2 regions of the Streptosporangium sp. NPDC023825 genome follow, and region 2 is predicted to be linked to the other one. Evidence: riboswitches for the same ligand, from Rfam matches in the RefSeq annotation. Region 2 holds a riboswitch; the other holds the start of a gene.

Region 1 (4,460 bases), on a different contig from region 2:
GCCCAGTGCACGGGGAGCGTATCGGTGCCCGGCCCGCTCCCGGACGGCGGGGCTGACGGCGGGGCCGCGGACGGCCCGCTCCCGGACCGCTCCCTTCCCGGCTGTACGGCCGTGGGCGGTGCGGTCGTGGATGGCGCGGGCGGCGGGACGGCGGGCGGCGAGGTCGTGCCGACGGCTGCGGCGGTAGCTGTGGTGGTGGCGATGGCTATGGCGGCGGCCGCGTCGGCCTGGACGTCGGCCAGGGACTTGGCGCAGCCGGGGCGGCCGGTGCAGGCCGTCACCCCGATCCACGGCGAGGCGGGGTCGACGACCAGCCCGGCGGCCTCCAGCCGGGCGGCCGTGCCCGCGACCTCGGAGCGGTCCAGGCCGGGCAGGACCACGCCACGCCAGGGCGTGAGCCTGATCTCCCCGCCCGAGGCGGCGTCCGCGAGCAGCAGCGCCAGCGCGGAGGTCAGCCGCCCCAGCGGGATCGCCACCCCGAGCGCGACCCGCGCGCCCCCGGCTCCGGTGCCGTTCCCGTTCCCGTTGCCGACGCCGTCCCGGGTGTCGTCCCCGGTGCCGCTCGCGGGACCCGTCTCTCCTCCGGCGCCGGTTTCGCTCCCCGTCCCGTCCGTGCTCCCGATGACGCCGACCGGCCCGAGGGACACGACCCGCGGCCTCACCGGGACGAAGGGCGTCGTACCGGGAACCCCGAGGGCGGTTCGCACGCGGGCGGCGATCAGGGCGGGGCCGTCGGGGAGTTCGGCGATCCGCCAGGCGGTGACGTCCCGGGTGGCCAGCTCGTCGAGGAACGCCTCGGCGGTGGCGAGCAGGGCGGTCACGGCTCCGGCGAGCGGGACGCGCAGGCCGGTGTCGGTCCCGGCGAGGATCAGCGCGGCCTCGTCCGGCCCCGTGAGCAGGACCCCGGCGTCCGCGCCCAGGCCGGCCACGTCCCCCCGGCCGTCGTCGAGGGCGAACATGAACCGTCCCGGCAGGGAGGCGAGGGCGGGGCGGGCGCACAGCCGCCGGTCCAGCTCGCCGATCAGCGGTGTGACGTCGGCGATCCCGCCGCCGTCCGGATGGTCCGGACCGTTCGTTCTGCCTGGAGCATCCGCGCCGCCCGGCTCGCCCGGTTCGCTCGGCCCGGTCGGTCCGCTCAGCCTGCTCGACCCGCCCGGTTCGCTCGACCCGCTCGACCCGCTCGACCCGCTCGGCCCGGTCGGTCCGCTCGACCCGGCCGGTCCGTCCAGTCCGGTCAGCGGGGAGGCGAGGATGTTGCGGATCCGCTCGTGCGTCGCCGAGGGCAGCAGGCCCGCCCGCGCCATCCGCGCGGCGAACCCGTTCCCCGTGCCGTCCCCCGTACCGCTGTCCGGATCCTCCGGGCCGAGACCGCGCACCTGGACGTTCGCGCGGGAGGTCAGCTCGATGACGCCGCCGCCGTACGCCGCTGCGGCCTCGGCGAGTTCGCGCAGCTGGAAGGGGGTGAGACGGCCTCCGGGCACGCGGACGCGAGCCAGGCCGCCGTCCGCGGCGGCATGGACCTGAAGCGCCCCGGGACACGCGTCGAGTCGCGATCGTCCGGAAAAGTCGGCAATGGACACTCGAAGGATGTTAACGCCAGTTTCTTGCAACGAACCGGACTGCCGTAGTGTCATCGGTGGCGACGGCAAAGGGAGGAAGCCGGTGTGAATCCGGCGCGGTCCCGCCACTGTAACCGGGGAGCGAACCCCACCCGGGCCACTGTCCGACGACGGGCGGGAAGGCCGGGGTGAGCACCGATCCGGGAGCCAGGAGACTCCAGCCGTCGCGGCCGACGACGACCCGGGGCGAGGACCCCGAGGGAGGAAGCTCCGTGCGCTTTTCGCCGTTCCCCCGCGACACCGTGGCATCTCCGTTCCTCCGTGATGCCGCGCGTTCTTCGCTGTTCTCCCGCAGCACGGCGGCATCACCGCCGCCCCGCCCCGCCGCGCGCTTTTCCCCGTTCCCCCGCCACGCCGTGGCATCCCCGGGCCGTACCGCCCTGCCTGTCCTGGAGTGTGGCGCGTGATCCTCCTGCTCTCGACCTCCGACACCGACCTGCTGAGCGCCCGCGCGAGCGGCGCCGGCTACCGGCTCGGCAACCCCGCCAGGCTCGCCGCCGCCGACCTCCCGCCGCTGCTGGAGGGCGCCGACCTGGTCGTGGTCCGCCTGCTGGGCGGGCGCCGCGCCTGGGAGGAGGGACTGGACGTCCTGCTCGCCGGCCCCCGGCCCGTCGTCGTGCTCGGGGGCGAGCAGGCGCCCGACGCCGAGCTGATGGAGCTGTCCACGGTGCCCGGCGGGGTCTGCGCCGAGGCGCACGCCTACCTCGCCCACGGCGGCCCGGCCAACCTGACCGAGCTGCACCGTTTCCTGTCCGACACGCTGTTGCTCACCGGCCACGGTTTCGCCGCGCCCGAGCCCACCCCCACCTGGGGGACGCTGGAGCGCGAGGCGCGCGACCAGGGCGGTCCCGTCGTCGGCGTGCTCTACTACCGGGCCCACCACGTGGCCGGCAACACCGCCTTCGTCGAGGCGCTCTGCTCGGCGATCGAGGACGCGGGCGCGCGGGCGCTGCCGGTGTACTGCGCCTCCCTACGCACCGCCGAGCCCGGCCTGGTGGAGGTCCTGCGTACGGTGGACGCCCTGGTGGTGACCGTGCTCGCCGCGGGCGGCACCCGTCCGGCGACCGCGTCGGCGGGCGGGGACGACGAGGCCTGGGACGTCGGCGCGCTCGCCGAGCTGGACGTGCCGATCCTGCAGGGCCTGTGCCTGACGAGCAGCCGGGCCTCCTGGGAGGAGAACGACGACGGCCTGTCCCCGCTGGACGCCGCCACCCAGGTCGCGATCCCCGAGTTCGACGGGCGGATCATCACGGTGCCGTTCTCCTTCAAGGAGATCGACGAGGACGGGCTCACCGTCTACGTGGCCGACCCCGAGCGGGCCTCGCGGGTGGCGGGCATCGCGGTGCGCCACGCCGCGCTGCGGCACATCCCGCCCGCCGAGCGGCGGCTGGTGCTGATGCTGTCGGCCTACCCCACCAAGCACGCCCGCATCGGCAACGCCGTCGGCCTGGACACCCCGGCCAGCCTGGTGCGGCTGCTGGCCGCGCTGCGCGAGCGCGGGTACGACATCGGTGCCGAGGACGAGCTGCCCGGGGTCACCGGGCAGGACGGCGACGCGCTCATCCACGCGCTGATCGCCGCGGGCGGGCAGGACCAGGACTGGCTCACCGAGGAGCAGCTCGCCGGGAATCCGGTGCGCATCGCGGCGAGCCGGTACGCCGAGTGGTACGCCACCCTCCCGGCGGACCTGCGCGCCCGGATGGAGGAACACTGGGGCCCGGCGCCCGGCGAGCTGTTCGTGGACAGGTCGCGCGACCCGGAGGGCGAGATCGTGCTGGCCGCGCTGCGCTCGGGCAACGTGGTGGTCATGGTGCAGCCGCCGCGCGGCTTCGGCGAGAACCCCATCGCGATCTACCACGACCCCGACCTGCCGCCCAGCCACCACTACCTGGCCGCCTACCGCTGGCTGGCCGACGGCTTCGGCGCGCACGCCGTGGTCCACGTGGGCAAGCACGGCAACCTGGAGTGGCTGCCCGGCAAGTCGGCGGGCCTGTCGGCCTCCTGCGGCCCGGACGCCGCGCTCGGCGACCTGCCGCTCATCTACCCGTTCCTCGTCAACGACCCCGGTGAGGGCACCCAGGCCAAGCGCCGCGCGCACGCCACCCTGGTCGACCACCTCGTCCCGCCGATGGCCCGCGCCGACAGCTACGGGGACATGGCCAGGCTGGAGCAGCTCCTCGACGAGCACGCCTCCATCGCGGCGATGGACCCGGCCAAGCTGCCCGCGATCCGCGCCCAGATCTGGACGCTGATCCAGGCCGCCAGGCTCGACCACGACCTCGGCGTCGCCGACCGCCCGCACGACGCCGAGTTCGACGACTTCCTGCTGCACATCGACGGCTGGCTGTGCGAGGTCAAGGACGTCCAGATCCGCGACGGCCTGCACGTGCTGGGGGCCGCTCCCGAGGGGCGGCCGCGCGTCGACCTGGTGCTGGCCATGCTCCGCGCCCGGCAGATGTGGGCGGGCAGCGAGGCGCTCGTCGGGCTGCGCGAGGCCCTCGGCCTGGCCGAGGACGGCAGCGCCGGGCGGATCGGCGTCGACGAGGCCGAGACCCTGGCCCGCGCCCTGGTCGAGGCCATGGAGCGGCGCGGCTGGGACCCATCGGCGGCGGGGGAGGTGACCGCCGAGGTCCTGGGCCGGGCGGACGCCCCGGCAGAGGGCGCCGGTTCGACCGGCACGAACGCGACCGCTCAGCGCGGCGTACCCGGTTCGACCGGCACGAACGACGCGACCGGTCGAAGCGGCGTACCCGCCTCCGGGGGAGCGGCCGTCGCGCGCGGCGTGGACGTCGGGACGGTGGAGCGGATCCTGCGGTTCGCCGCCGTCGAGGTCGTGCCCCG
Region 2 (4,460 bases):
TACGGGATCAACCTCACGATGCTCCAGCGGGCCTTCGGCGTCTACGACGCCAACGGCGTCTACTGGTCGCTGTGGGTGGAGCTCCGCTTCTACGTGCTGATCTCGATCCTGGTGATCGCCGGGGTGACGCTCAACCGCTGCCTGGCCTTCATGGGCGTCTGGCTGCTGGCGGCCGGGTTCTTCACCGGGAGCGACGAGGCCTGGGTCGACCTGGTGGTCATGCCCAAGTACGCGGCGTACTTCGTCGGCGGCATGGCGTTCTTCCTGATGACGAAGTTCGGCCCCAGGCTCGTCCTGTGGTGCCTCGCCGGGATCAGCGGCGGCCTGGCCGTGAACGCGGCGATCGACCGGGTGGCCGGGCGGATCGAGAACGTCGGCTACGCCGCGATGCCCGTGCCCGAGTGGGCCGTGGCCGCCACCGTGATCGGCTTCTACGTGCTCATGGCGATGGTGGCGCTCGGCTGGCTGGGGTGGCTGCGCTGGCGCGGCCTGGTCGTCCTGGGCGCGCTCACCTACCCGCTCTACCTGTTCCACACCCCGGCCGCGGTCCTGATCGTCCCCGCCCTGCGGGACGTGCTGCCGCCCCCGCTGACCGCGCTGGTCACCGTGCTGGCCGCGATGGCGTTCTCCTACCTGGTGTACCGGTTGGCCGAGCGTCCGCTTCAGGAGTTCGTCAAGTCCAGGAGGCGGAGAAGGGCCGCATCCCCGTCCCCGTCACAGCTCCCCGCGCTCTCCTCGATCCCCCTCGCAACGGGCGAAAAGGCTTCGGTGCCATAACTGTCCGACCACCGGGCATAGTGAAGGGTCTAGGGTCGGGAATAGATACCACGGAGAGAATCAGTCCCTGACGAACAGAGGGTGCGCATGACGGTACGGCGGGTGATGGGCATCGAGACCGAGTACGGCATCTCCGTGCCCGGACAGCCGGGGGCCAACGCGATGGTGACCTCCTCTCAGGTCGTGAACGCCTATCTGGCGGCCTCGGCCGCGAGGGCTCGGCGCGCGCGATGGGACTTCGAGGAGGAGAACCCGCTGCGGGACGCACGGGGGTTCGACCTCGCGCGGGAAGTGGCCGACCAGAGCCAGCTGACCGACGAGGACCTCGGCCTGGCGAACGTGATCCTCACGAACGGGGCCCGGCTGTACGTCGACCACGCCCACCCCGAATACTCCACGCCCGAGTGCACCAATCCCCGGGCGGCGGTGATCTGGGACAAGGCGGGCGAGCGGGTGATGCACGACGCGGCGGTCCGCGCCTCGGCGATGCCGGCCAACGCCCCGATCCAGCTCTACAAGAACAACACCGACAACAAGGGCGCCTCCTACGGCTGTCACGAGAACTACCTCATGCGCCGGGCCACCTCGTTCGCCGACATCGTCAGGCACCTGACGCCGTTCTTCGTCTCCCGGCAGGTCGTCACCGGCGCGGGCAAGGTCGGCATCGGCCAGGACTCCCGGGGCGAGGGCTTCCAGATCAGCCAGCGGGCCGACTTCTTCGAGGTCGAGGTGGGCCTGGAGACGACGCTCAAGCGGCCGATCATCAACACCCGGGACGAGCCCCACGCCGACCCGGAGAAATACCGCCGCCTGCACGTCATCATCGGCGACGCCAACATGTCGGAGATCTCGACCTACCTGAAGCTGGGGTCGACCGCGCTCGTCCTGGCCATGATCGAGGACAACTACTTCACCCGCGACCTGGCCGTGGACAACCCCGTCCAGGCCCTGCGCGCGGTCTCGCACGACCCCACGCTCAAGTACGAGATCTCCATGCGCGACGGCCGCAGGCTGACGGCGGTGCAGCTGCAGATGGAGTACCTGGAGCTCGCCCGCAAGTACGCCGAGGAGCGCAGCGCCAACGGCCTGGACGAGCCCACCAAGGACATCCTCGAGCGCTGGGAGTCGGTCCTCACCCGTCTGGCGGAGGACCCGATGCAGCTGTCCGGGGAGCTCGACTGGGTGGCCAAGCTGGAGCTCCTGGAGGGCTACCGCACCCGTGACGGCCTGCCCTGGTCGCATCCGCGCCTGCAGCTCGTCGACCTCCAGTACTCCGACATCCGTCCCGACCGGGGGCTCTACAACCGGCTGGTCGCACGGGGCCGCATGCAGCGCCTGGTCACCGAGGAAGAGGTCCAGCGGGCCATCGAGGTGCCGCCCAACGACACCCGGGCCTACTTTCGCGGCCGCTGCCTGAGCCAGTACAGCGAGTCGGTGGCCGCGGCCTCCTGGGACTCGGTCATCTTCGACATCCCCGGCCGCGAGTCGCTGCAGCGCGTCCCCACCCTTGAGCCGCTGCGCGGCACCAAGGCACACGTGGGCGAGCTGTTCGACCGCTGCCGTACCGCCGCGGAGCTGGTGACGGCGCTGACCGGCGAGCAGTGACTCACGCGAGGGGGGAGGCGGTCCGGCCGGGCCGCCTCCCCCCTCGTCATGCCCGCACCCCGTGACGGCCGGAGCCCGTCAAACCGGACACCCGGATTGACGGGGGACAGAGAACCGGGATACGTTCCGGGTGTTTTGTGGCGGTGCGAGGGAAATCCGGTGAAACTCCGGTGCGGTCGCGCCACTGTAACCGGCTCCCAGGAGCCGGAAGCCAGGTCACACTCGGCCGCCACCGACCTACGAAAAGGGACGCGTCAATCCCGGAGGAGGTAGCCGTGAGCCAGATCTCGGCACCGCACACCCAGCCCATCCCATGGCCCTCGCTCACCCGCTGGCTGCTCGCCGTACCGGTGCTGCTGCTCCTCGCCTACCTGGTCACCTTCGACCAGGGAGCGATCTCACAGGCGGGGAACTACCTGCACGAACTCATGCACGACGGGCGTCACCTGCTCGGCGTGCCGTGCCACTGAGCCACAGGTGATCACCAAACTCATCGTCCGGGGCCTCGTCGTCGGACTGCTCGCAGGGCTGCTCGCGGCCGTCTTCGCCTACACCGTCGGCGAACCTCGCATCGACCAGGCCATCGCGCTGGAGGAGGCGGCCGCGGCCGCCGCCCCGGCCGGACCACACGACGACACCGGGACCGCCGCCCACTCCCACGACGAGGAGGAGGCCCTGGTCAGCAGGGACGGGCAGCGCTTCGGGCTCTTCCTCGCCCTCGGCCTGTACGGCCTGGCGGTCGGGGGCCTGTTCTCCCTCGTCTACGCGGCCGTACGCGGCCGGGCGGGCCCCCGCTCGGAACCGGTGCTCGCGGTCACCCTCGCCGCCGCCGCGTTCACCTCCGTGGTCCTCATCCCCTTCGTGAAGTACCCCGCCAACCCGCCGGCCGTCGGTGACCCGGAGACCATCGACCAGCGCACCGTGCTGTACCTGGTCGCGGTGGTCATCGGGATCCTCGCCGTCGCCGCCGCGGTCGCCGCCTACCGCTACGCCTCGCGGAGCGAACCGTGGGTGCGCTGGCTGTCGGCGGGCGCCACCCTCCTGGTCCCCGTCGTCGCGGCCTGGATCCTCCTGCCGGAGATCTCGGAGGTGCCCCGGGGCTTCCCCGCCGACCTCCTGTGGGACTTCCGGGTCGCCTCCATGGGGACCCAGGTGGTCTTCTGGGCCGGCGTCGGCGCGCTGTTCGCCTTCGCCGCCCGCGGGCGCGGCCCGGTGTGACGACCCCCTCGGGGGTCACCCGCCTGCTCCTGGTCTGCCACGCCTCCACCTCGGCGACGGTACGGGCCGCGTTCCCGGGTGACGAACCACTCGACGAACCCGGCCTGCGCCGGGCCGAGGGGATGGCGCGGGACCTCGGCCCGGGTCCCGCGGCCTGCCCCGCCGAGCTGCGCTGCGTCCAGACGGCGGCGGCGCTCGGCCTGCGGGCCGAGCACGACCCGCTGCTGGCCGACTGCGACTACGGCCGCTGGAGCGGGATGACGCTCGGCGAGGTCGAGGCCGCGGAACCCGAGGCGCTCGCCTCCTGGCTCGGCGACCCCGGCGCGGCGCCGCACGGCGGGGAGCCGGTCACCGCGCTCCTGGCCAGGGTGTCCGGCTGGCTCGCCGTCCGCGCCCCCGGCAGGACCGTCGCGGTCACCCACCCGGCGGTCATCCGCGCCGCGGTCGTCCACGCCCTCGGCGCCCCCGCCCAGGCCTTCTGGCGCGTCGACGTCGCGCCGCTGGCCCGCGTGACGCTCACCGGGCGCGGCGGGCGCTGGCGGCTCAGTTACTTGCCATGACGGTTCGAGCGCCCGGCGACCCTTTGATTCGACGAGACGGACAGGAGATCCCGAAGGTGCGTGACTCCCGCTATCCCTTCACCGCGATCGTGGGGCTGGAGGACCTGAAACTCGCGCTGATCCTCAACGCGGTCTCCCCCCGCGTCGGGGGAGTGCTGGTCAGGGGGGAGAAGGGCACCGCCAAGTCCACGGTCGTGCGGGCGCTGGCCGCGCTCCTGCCACCCGTCGAGGTGGTGACCGGCTGTCGCTTCTCCTGCGACCCCGCCGCCCCCGACCCCGGCTGCCCGGACGGGCCGCACG

Evidence for each region. Region 2 has a riboswitch for cobalamin ahead of AB0G15_RS07705 (CbtB domain-containing protein). Riboswitches for the same ligand answer to the same signal wherever they lie in the genome.
Region 1: it holds a riboswitch for cobalamin, as region 2 does, so the genes downstream of both, cobN (cobaltochelatase subunit CobN) here and AB0G15_RS07705 (CbtB domain-containing protein) in region 2, are expected to answer to the same signal.

The regions. Positions count from the first base shown of each region.
Region 1 covers NZ_JBFAAE010000087.1:9,980-14,439, forward strand. Annotated here, with positions in the region: gene AB0G15_RS40160 (precorrin-3B synthase) at 1-1,580, opposite strand, end outside; cobalamin riboswitch at 1,653-1,777, shown strand; gene cobN (cobaltochelatase subunit CobN) at 2,023-4,460, shown strand, end outside.
Region 2 covers NZ_JBFAAE010000006.1:38,432-42,891, reverse strand. Annotated here, with positions in the region: gene AB0G15_RS07715 (acyltransferase) at 1-777, shown strand, start outside; gene dop (depupylase/deamidase Dop) at 865-2,382, shown strand; cobalamin riboswitch at 2,494-2,623, shown strand; gene AB0G15_RS07705 (CbtB domain-containing protein) at 2,658-2,852, shown strand; gene AB0G15_RS07700 (CbtA family protein) at 2,860-3,600, shown strand; gene AB0G15_RS07695 (histidine phosphatase family protein) at 3,597-4,160, shown strand; gene AB0G15_RS07690 (VWA domain-containing protein) at 4,217-4,460, shown strand, end outside.